DNA from 3 places in the Exiguobacterium sp. RIT452 genome. Region 2 is predicted to be linked to each of the others. Evidence: predicted binding sites of a transcription regulator. Region 2 holds the regulator's gene; each other region holds the start of a gene.

Region 1 (3,262 bases), on a different contig from region 2:
GCAGGTCACCTCCCGGGTGACCGCCGACGAACCGGAGCCGGCGTTTGGCGACACTCGTATCAAGGAATGACACGGCGAGACGGATCGTTCCTTTGCCATACCGCAGATTGACACGATCCATCGCTTTTAACAATCGTTTTCTGCGCCAGACTTTTCGGTTGTCTTCAAACAGCGACAGTTGCAGTGTCCCCTGATCTGCTGTGAGCTGACCAAGTGCAACCGACAAAAAACGAATCGGCTCGCCTTCCATCCAGTTCGGTTCGAACAGTTGGAGCAGATGACGCAACAGAAGCCGTTCATCAGCGGTCGGATAGGGGAGCCGGAGTTGTTTGGAAAAACCGGATCGTAAAACATGCCGAGAATAGCGGACACCCAGATGAACCGTCCAACCGACTTGATTGGAGAAGCGCACCCGGGCCGCGACGTCACCCGCCAGTTCAGCCAGAACCAAACGGATTTGCTCATACTGGTAGTAGTCACGCATCAATGTCACACCATGTCCGATTGTTCGCTGCACAGCAGGTGAAGTCTGAAACAATGCCGTCGGATCGATCGTCGTCGGTGAACTGTCAATGCCCCATGCGTGATGCCACAGTTCGGCTCCGAGCACACCAAACCGTTCATGAAGGTCTTCGACGCGGGAGGCCGCCAAATCGCCGATCGTTTCGATGCCGAGTGCCAACAAGTGCTGTTCCATCTTTTGACCGACGCCCCACATCTTTCGAATCGGAAAGTCGTGTAGCAACCTCGAGACATCTGCATAGCCGCACCGTGCGATGCCTTCGCGTTTTCCGAGTAAATCGAGGACTAGTTTCGCGACGACATTGTTTGGACCGATGCCGATGCGGACCGGAATGCCGGTTTGCTCCCAAATGGCGCTTTGAATGGCCTTGGCGGCTTCATCGTCTGTCCCGAAAAGACGTTCCGTTCCGCTCATGTCGATAAAGTTCTCGTCGATGGAATAGATGCGGATGGCATCGGGCGGAGCGAATTGATGCAACACATCAAGCACTTCGATTGATGTTTTCATATAGGCCAGCATTTGCGGCTCGACGAGCAGGATCTGCTTCCGCTCCCGGACCGGCAATTGTTCGATCTGATAAAGGCGGCTGGCCGTCTTGATTCCAAGTTTTTTTAAAGCCGGACTGGCTGCTAAGACGACGGATCCGGAACGTTTTAAGTCAGAGACGACAGCCAGTTTTGTTGTAAGTGGAGGTAAGTTCCGATACCGGCATTCACAACTGGCATAAAATGAGACACTGTCGATGCAGAAAATGCGTCGATCCGGAAATGGGATTTCAGGATACACAGCAAACACTCCTCTTTCATTAAAAGAACGTTTGTTCTTATTTTTGATTTGACTATACCATGGTCTCAATGGGTCTCAAATCAAAAATCTAAAAAAGAGTCAATGTGGCAGAGAAGAAAACAGGGCAAATAGACGACCACTTGTTCGCCAATCTTTGATACACTGGTAAAGGCAGAACCAGTGTAAAAGGAAGAAGGGGACATGAATGAAAAAGCAACAGCTGATTCAGTTACCGGAGTTACCGACTCGTTTGACGTCGGAAAGATTCGCGGACGTCGAAATCGATGACCCGTACCTGTACCAAACGATTTATGAAAAAGAGACGTTGCCGACTGAGTTGACGGACCGGTTGGATGCCAACCAAGTCTGCTTTCGGAATGTTTCGTTCGCGGGTCTCGTCTTTGAACGGGCGACGTTTGAAAACGTTCGATTTGAACAGTGTGATTTGACGGGGTGTCAATTTCAGGACAGCCGTTTCCATCGTGTCGTCTTTGAGGATTGTCGTTTGACCGGCGTCCAATTTGAAACGAACACGATTGACCATGTGACAATCAAAGGATGTCAGGCAAATTATGCGCAAATCATCCGCACGGCATTACGTCATGTCGCGATTGAACAGACGACGATGCGGGAGAGTCATTTTTTCGAGATGAAACCGATCGATTTACGGTTCGATGAGGTCGATTTGACGGAGAGTCAATGGGTGGAGACTGCGTTGCAGGGACTTGATCTGCGGCACGCCGACCTGTCCGGTCTGACAATCGACCCGCGGTTTCTGCCGGGGGCGATCGTCACGGAAAGTCAGGCGATTACGTTCGCACGATTACTGGGACTCGTCATTCCAAGCCACGACTAAAAAAACGAAGTCCACTTTCCGGGATCAGACCGGAATGGTGGACTTCGTTTTTATTTTAGAAGGAAATCGTTTCGCCGTCATCCGGAATGAGGAAATGAGCGGACAGATGATGGGCAGCCAGGAAATCAGCAATCATGTCACGGCGCAGCAAACAATGATTGACGGATTCGAGGTGTGAGACGATGATCGTCGCCTCAGCGGCGGCTTGATGAACAGCGAGTAAATCGCGCTGGGACATCGTAATCGGTTCACCGGTCAGGAATTGAGCGGCACCACTGTTGACGACGATGATGTCAGGCGCATACTGTTCGATGGCGGTTTCGACCTCATCACACCAAATCGTATCGCCGGTGATATAGAGTGTCGGCTCGTCGGGGTGCGTCAAGACGATGCCGGAGACCGTTCCCATCCGTTGACCGATTTCACCGACCCCGTGTTGCCCTGATGTGTGAGAGACGCGGATGTCGCCAAGCGTCAATCCATTCTCAAACGACGAGACGTTCGTGAATCCGGCTTCGCGGATCGTCGCTGCGTCCGCCTCGTTTTGAGCGTAAAGCGGAATCTGTTTTGGCAAAAGCTCCTTCGCCGCTTCATCAAAGTGGTCGGCATGCAGATGCGTCACGAAAATCGCATCGGGATCAAGTAACGTTGAGACGTCGACCGGTAAGTCGACGAGCGGATTCGGGACGGCGTTTGGCGTTTGACCAAACGGCGGTAAGGTTCCTTTTTCGCCGAGAAACGGATCGATTAAAAATACTTGGTTGGCATAGGTGACGACGAGTGTGGCGTTACGGATTTGTTGAATGTCCATGGGCAGTCTTCCTTTCCTGTCTGGGAATGCTTCACTGTTCGTTCATTTCCCATTCGGAAGCCGGACTAATCATATCTGATCGTCAATCGTCTTCGGAAGCAGCTTTTCCATCGCCAGAACATCGACATAGTATCCGTTGAGCATGCCTTGCTCCTTAAACGTCCCGACGATCCGGAATCCGGACCGGATGTAGAGTTTTTGACCCAGCTTATTAAACGGGAAGGTAAACAGGATTAATTTATGGAATCCGTGCGTAATCGCGTGTTCCTCGATGATCCGTAAGAGC
Region 2 (3,262 bases):
ACTGCAAGAATCGAACCCCAGATTTCATTGGCATCATGCTCTACCCAGCCTGGTTGCGGGAAGTATTGTTTGAACTCCCGTTGTGCCGAGTTGACGATTTGACCATCGTGATCAAAGATGATGGCACGTGAGCTGGTCGTTCCTTGGTCGAGTGCTAAGATATACTTGTTTTCCATTGTAAAATCCCCCTTGAGATATAGGTGTCAACACAAGAATCAGTTTTGCAGCAATTGGTAAAGCAGGACGGCAATTCCACCGCCGACGATTGGACCGACGATTGGAATCCACGAATAGCTCCAATCAGATGAACCTTTTCCTTTAATCGGCAAGATGGCGTGGGCAATCCGCGGACCAAGGTCACGGGCCGGGTTGATGGCATACCCTGTTGTACCACCAAGCGAGAGACCGATGACGACGACAAGAAGACCAACGATAAGTGGTTTCAGTCCGTCACCGAACGTCGTCAGACCAAATGACAGAATTCCGAATACCAAGACGAACGTACCGATGATTTCCGAAATCAAGTTTGAAGGCGTGTGACGAATCGCAGGTCCGGTTGCAAACACACCTAATTTTGCTGCTTGATCATCAGTCGCTTCAAAATGTTTCATATAATGAAGCCAAACAAGTACGGCACCGATGAATGCTCCGATTAATTGACCAGCGATGTAGATAGGTACATCAGCCCACGGCAAATCGGAATTCATGGCAAGCGCCAATGTCAACGCAGGATTCAGGTGTGCGCCACTGGCGGCAGCAATATAGGCTGCAGTCATGACGGCGAGACCCCAAGCAAATGTGATGACGATCCAGCCGCTGTTCTCAGATTTCGTCTTTTTCAAGACAACCCCTGCAACGACCCCATCCCCGAGCAAGATCAGAATCATGGTTCCAATCAGCTCACTAGTAAAGTTACTCATGCAAAAACCCTCCCTTTGGATTAAAGCAAATATTGGCCTTTCTATTTAAAACTACTCCGAAATGAGAACGTTTTCAATACAATTAATTGAAATACTCGAATGAAATTTCCTTAATTTATGTTTAAAAATTTGAAAAGTGGATACAAAAACACCTTTTGTTCATTTTGTAAGGAACAAAAGGTGTTAGCGGCGTTTTTTTCGTTTCTTTTTTGTTCTAAACAAACTGCTCGAATGATCGAGAACGATATGGATCGTACTGGCGACCATAATCCCGATGACAAAAGCAGGCATGGATTCAAACCAGAGATCGACCGTACTTGGATCGATGATCTCGACGTAAAGGGCCAGAAACAAAAGGGGAATCAAAAAGGCTGCGCTGTACAGCAGGCGAATGATATCACCAATGATCAAGCCGTGGGACCAGATGGATCGGTGCGGCATGATTTTGACGTAAGGCATCCAGAGTACCCGGAATGGTCCGAGCCGGTAGTAAGGTTCCGACTTCAAATCGAGGTCGGGGGAGAGCCAAAGGGTGCCGACGGCGAGTCCGATTGCGGTCGGCAACCAATCCGTCTGCTGTGTTGCGACCGAATACGCAACATAACTCGTCAAGGCAACGGAATTAACCGTATCATGAACATTTCCAGAAGGCATAAAAAAAGACCAGCTGAGCTGGTCCCTCGCTTAGTGGATCGTCCGATATACGCCGATGACCTTGCCGAGAATCGAGACATTGTCGAAATACATCGGGTCCATCGAATCGTTTTCGGGTTGAAGACGTACTTGTTGATCTTCTAAGAAGAACCGTTTTACTGTCGCTTCGCTATCTTCGGTCATAGCAACGACGATTTCACCGTTTTCTGCTGTGTTTTGTTGCCGTACGATGACACGATCACCGTCAAGAATTCCTGCATTGATCATCGATTCACCATCGATCGTCAACATGAAGACGTTTTCGTTTCCAACGTAATGAGCCGGAAGCGGGAAATGTTCTTCGATGTTTTCAATCGCCGTGATTGGAAAACCAGCCGTTACTTTCCCCATGACAGGGATGTGCACGATTGCTTCGTGATCATCTTCAGGTTTATCAAGCAATATCTCAATCGCACGTGGTTTTGTCGGGTCACGGCGAATCAGTCCGCGTTTTTCTAGACGATCCAAATGACCGTGTACCGTTGAGCTTGAAGCAAGACCAACAGCTTCGCCGATTTCACGAACTGAAGGTGGATACCCTTTCAGTTTCACTTGAGCGACGATATAGTCAAGAATTTCTTGTTGTCGTTTTGACATTTTCCGCATATGAATTGCCACCTCTTTTCGGAATGGTTTTTTTGAAGGTTATAGGAATACATGTTTCTAAATTCACTATAACATAGAACAAATGAGCGTACAAACAATTGTTCGACATTTTGTGTTGACCGAACACTGGTTCTTGGTTTATGATGAGTTATGCGAACAATTGTTCCGAGAACATCTATTCTAAATCATTTCAAATTGGAGGGATTCATCATGATGCATACGATCCGTACCCATGCCTTTTCCATTGTCTTTTATACGCTTAGCCTTGCTTTCATTCTTTTCCTCTTAACGCCCCGACCGGATGAAAAGGTCGAACAACTCCTGACGGCTTCTGTTACGGTCGATCAAAATGCGACAGTCGAACAAGTCGCTGAAGTCTACAATGACGGTTCGATGACCGATCAAGAATACGTCGAATGGTTGATTGAGAACAATGAACTGAAGACGACTCATGTCATTTCGAAAAACAAAATCGTTGTACCAATCGCGCAACAATGACAAACTGTAAAAGTTGTCAATGAACGAACAGGGGTGTGAAGTACGATGAAAGTAGTAATCTACTGTCGCGTCTCGACGGAAAAAGAAGCACAGGATAGCTCGCTTGAGCGGCAAAGATCAGAACTGTCGGGACTCGCTGTAACAAAAGGGTTTGAAATCGTGGATATCATCACGGAAAAGGAAAGTGGTTATGATGTCGATCGGGAGGGCATGTTGTCCGTCCTCGATTACGTCACACGTCAGGCAGTGGATGCCGTCCTTGTGACGGATGATACCCGTATCGGGCGTGGAAATGCCAAAATCGCGATTTTACACACGTTTCAAAAACATCAGGTCCAACTGATGACGATGGAATCAGACGGCGAATATAAATTGGCTGATGCCGAGGCGATGGTCCTTGAAATCGTCTCGCTCGTCGAGGAGTACCAGCGGAAATTGCATAATGCAAAAATTGCCCGCGGTATGCGACGTGCAGTTGAAAATGGTTTCCGTCCCGAACAGAACCTTAACCGGCAAGGTGAGAATGCAGGTCGGAGCCGAAAAGA
Region 3 (3,262 bases), on a different contig from region 2:
CGCATTTCTTGATCCAGCTGTTCGAGCAATGTTTCGCGCTCCGGTTTTTTGAGCTTGTTGAACTTCTCCAATTTTTCGACTGTGTCATCACTTTCAATCGTCGTGCTGATGACACCCCGAACGTCTTTTTGAATCGTTTTCGGCGTAATGCCGTGTTCTTTATTAAAGGCGATCTGGATGTTGCGACGCCGTTCTGTCTCGTCCATTGCGCGTTGCATCGAATCCGTGATCTTGTCAGCGAACAGGATGACGTGCCCTTCTGAGTTTCGGGCAGCCCGTCCAATTGTCTGAATCAAGGAACGCTCCGAGCGTAAGAAGCCTTCTTTATCGGCATCAAGAATCGTCACGAGCGAAACTTCCGGAATATCGAGTCCTTCTCGCAAGAGGTTGATCCCGACGAGGACATCGTATTTACCGAGCCGCAGATCGCGAATGATTTCAATCCGTTCCAGTGTCTTGATTTCCGAGTGCATATAGTTGACCTTGACGCCGTGTTCCTTGAGGTAATCCGTCAAATCCTCCGACATCTTCTTCGTCAGCGTCGTGACGAGGACCCGCTCATTTTTCGCGACCCGTTCGCGGATGTTGTCCATCAAATAATCGATTTGTCCGGTGATCGGATGAATCTCGATCGTCGGATCGACGAGTCCCGTCGGCCGGATGATTTGTTCGACCATCTCTTTGGAGTGCTCGAGTTCATACGGACCCGGTGTCGCGGAAATATAAATTGCCTGACTGACCTTCTCTTCGAACTCTTCAAACCGAAGCGGCCGGTTGTCTTTCGCCGACGGTAAACGGAACCCGTGGTCGACGAGGACTTGTTTTCGGGCTTGGTCACCGTTATACATCCCGCGGATTTGCGGTAATGTCACGTGCGATTCATCGGCGACGAGCAGGAAGTCTTTCGGGAAATAATCAATCAACGTATACGGAGTCGATCCCGGTGGCATCAAGTTCAAATGACGGGAATAGTTTTCGATTCCCGAGCAGTACCCCATCTCCCGCATCATCTCGAGATCGTAGTTCGTCCGCTGTTCAAGCCGTTGCGCTTCAAGCAGCATACCGTCTTCGCGCATCTTCGCCAGCTGCGTCTCGAGTTCGGTCTCGATGTTCGCGATGGCTTTCTGGAGCCGGGTATCCCCGGTCACGAAGTGGGACGCCGGGAAAATCGAGATGTGTTCCCGGTCGGCAATGATCTCACCGGTTAATGGATCCATGTCGCGAATCCGCTCAATTTCGTCTCCGAAAAATTCGACCCGGACACATTGTTCATCACGGGACGCCGGGAAAATCTCGACGACGTCTCCCCGGACACGGAACCGTCCGCGCTGAAAATCGATGTCATTGCGTTCATATTGAATATCAATCAGGCGGCGCAACATTTCGTTACGACCCATCTCGTTCCCGACACGCAGGGACAAGACGTGATTGTTGTATTCTTCCGGATTACCGAGACCGTAAATGCAGGAAACGGACGCGACAATCAAGACGTCTTCCCGTTCGAACAAAGCAGATGTCGCCGAGTGACGTAATTTATCGATCTCGTCATTAATCGAGGAATCCTTTTCGATAAATGTATCCGTCGACGGAACATACGCTTCCGGTTGGTAATAATCATAAAAGCTGACAAAATATTCGACTGCGTTATCCGGGAAGAACTCCTTGAACTCCGAATACAGTTGACCGGCCAGTGTCTTGTTGTGCGCGAGGACAAGTGTCGGTTTCTTGATCTCTTTGATGACGTTCGAGACGGTAAACGTTTTCCCTGTCCCGGTCGCTCCAAGCAACGTCTGATGCCGCTCGCCGTCCTTGACACCCGCCACCAGTTTTTCGATTGCCGCCGGCTGATCGCCACCCGGTTCAAATGGTGATACTAAATGAAAATCCATCGTATTCTTCCCCCTCATCCAGTAAAAAAATCTATTTTTATTGTACCACTTTACGAACAAACATTCGATTATGAAGTGCTCCTCTTAGCAAGTTACCCGTTTTTCGACAAAAGAAAAAGTCCAGCCGGATAGCTGAACTGATTTCTCTGCAGAAAAAGTAAGGCGTGAGACGTGATTTTATTGCAGTGTCCGGATTTTCGAGCGGGTATTGCCCGGTTCGCTGACGAACAGGATGCCGAGATCATGGTGATCCTGTTCATAAAACGCACGTTGCGCAAAGCGGACGTCCCCGTTGTGATTCATCACCTCAAGCCGCAAATACGGTTTGTGTTTTTGAATCGCTTCATAAAACGTCTTCTCGGACTCGACGAACTCTCCGTTGACCTTGTAGATCGCTTCCCCCGGGACGAGTCCCATCTCAGACGCCGGTTTTTCAGGCAGCGTTCCAAGGATGACGACACCACGCTTCCCATTCAAGAACAATGGTGTCTGTGAACGATTCCAGCGTTTTGTCCGCTGATGGAGAAGCAGATGGACGACAAGCAGCACAGGCAACCCGTACAACCATTCGTTTTGTCCGGTCAGGAAAGCCCCTGCCGTCAGCAGGACAGCCAGCAGGAACGTGATCAGACGTCCCTGGACGAGCGGTCGGATCAATTGCTCCGGTAATTGTCCGGTAAAGAGGAAACTGAAGCCGATCGGCAGGAATAAGACGATCGGAACAAACTCCGGAAACGACCATTGTGGAATCCACGCTTCCAGGCTGCTGCCCGGGACGAGGACGACAAGCGGAATCAACCAGAGCTTGTTGGCAGACAATCCGCCGATGTAACGTCCGCGCTTCGACAAGACAAGCGACGGGGATAACTTCTTTTTCCCGCGCCATGCGAGCAGGATCAGTTCCGCCGCCAAGGATAATGCCGCAAGCAACAGCAGATCCGTTGCCCCGACATCCTTCAGCCCTTCGACCCGGTCATCCGTCACGAACCAACCGATCCCGGCCAGAATGACGAGCGGCCAAAGCGGTAAGTTGAATCGAATGACACCCGTCAGTAAAATCAAACCGGTCAGTCCCATCAGACCAAGCAGGAACTCGGTCGAGATGGTCAGTCTTAAGCTGAGGCTGACGATCGAAAGTACGAGTCCGACCACCAGTCCCGGGACCAGCGTTTCAAATACATCGGTTCGTTTGCTGCGCGTCCGGGAACGGAACAGATTTCGTTCGCGTTTAACCCGTCGCATGCTGAGTACCAAACTAACCAGGATTGCTAACCACAAGATCGGACTAGCGAAGAGACTAATCGCTGTCCAACCGATTCCATCGAGTAATTCCACGCCCATTCAGACCTCTTTCTGTGAGTTATTGTGCGGCA

Evidence for each region. The regulator LexA, encoded in region 2, represses DNA repair genes until DNA is damaged. The targets are predictions, from matches to a motif close to CGAACATATGTTCG.
Region 1: a site for LexA is predicted at 1,443-1,456, ahead of D3D03_RS13620 (Y-family DNA polymerase). Genes of this name have one in related genera too.
Region 3: a site for LexA is predicted at 1,943-1,956, ahead of uvrB (excinuclease ABC subunit UvrB). Genes of this name have one in related genera too.

Annotation. Positions count from the first base shown of each region.
Region 1 covers NZ_QXJB01000007.1:21,159-24,420, reverse strand. The annotation lists gene D3D03_RS13620 (Y-family DNA polymerase) at 1-1,309, opposite strand, end outside; gene D3D03_RS13615 (pentapeptide repeat-containing protein) at 1,515-2,165, shown strand; gene D3D03_RS13610 (MBL fold metallo-hydrolase) at 2,221-2,976, opposite strand; gene D3D03_RS13605 (arsinothricin resistance N-acetyltransferase ArsN1 family A) at 3,046-3,262, opposite strand, start outside.
Region 2 covers NZ_QXJB01000001.1:435,729-438,990, forward strand. The annotation lists gene glpK (glycerol kinase GlpK) at 1-176, opposite strand, end outside; gene D3D03_RS02195 (MIP/aquaporin family protein) at 216-920, opposite strand; gene D3D03_RS02200 (metal-binding protein) at 1,104-1,574, opposite strand; gene lexA (transcriptional repressor LexA) at 1,605-2,219, opposite strand; gene yneA (cell division suppressor protein YneA) at 2,430-2,717, shown strand; gene D3D03_RS02215 (YneB family resolvase-like protein) at 2,763-3,262, shown strand, end outside.
Region 3 covers NZ_QXJB01000004.1:209,186-212,447, reverse strand. The annotation lists gene uvrB (excinuclease ABC subunit UvrB) at 1-1,889, opposite strand, end outside; gene D3D03_RS11380 (PDZ domain-containing protein) at 2,067-3,230, opposite strand; gene D3D03_RS11375 (S41 family peptidase) at 3,250-3,262, opposite strand, start outside.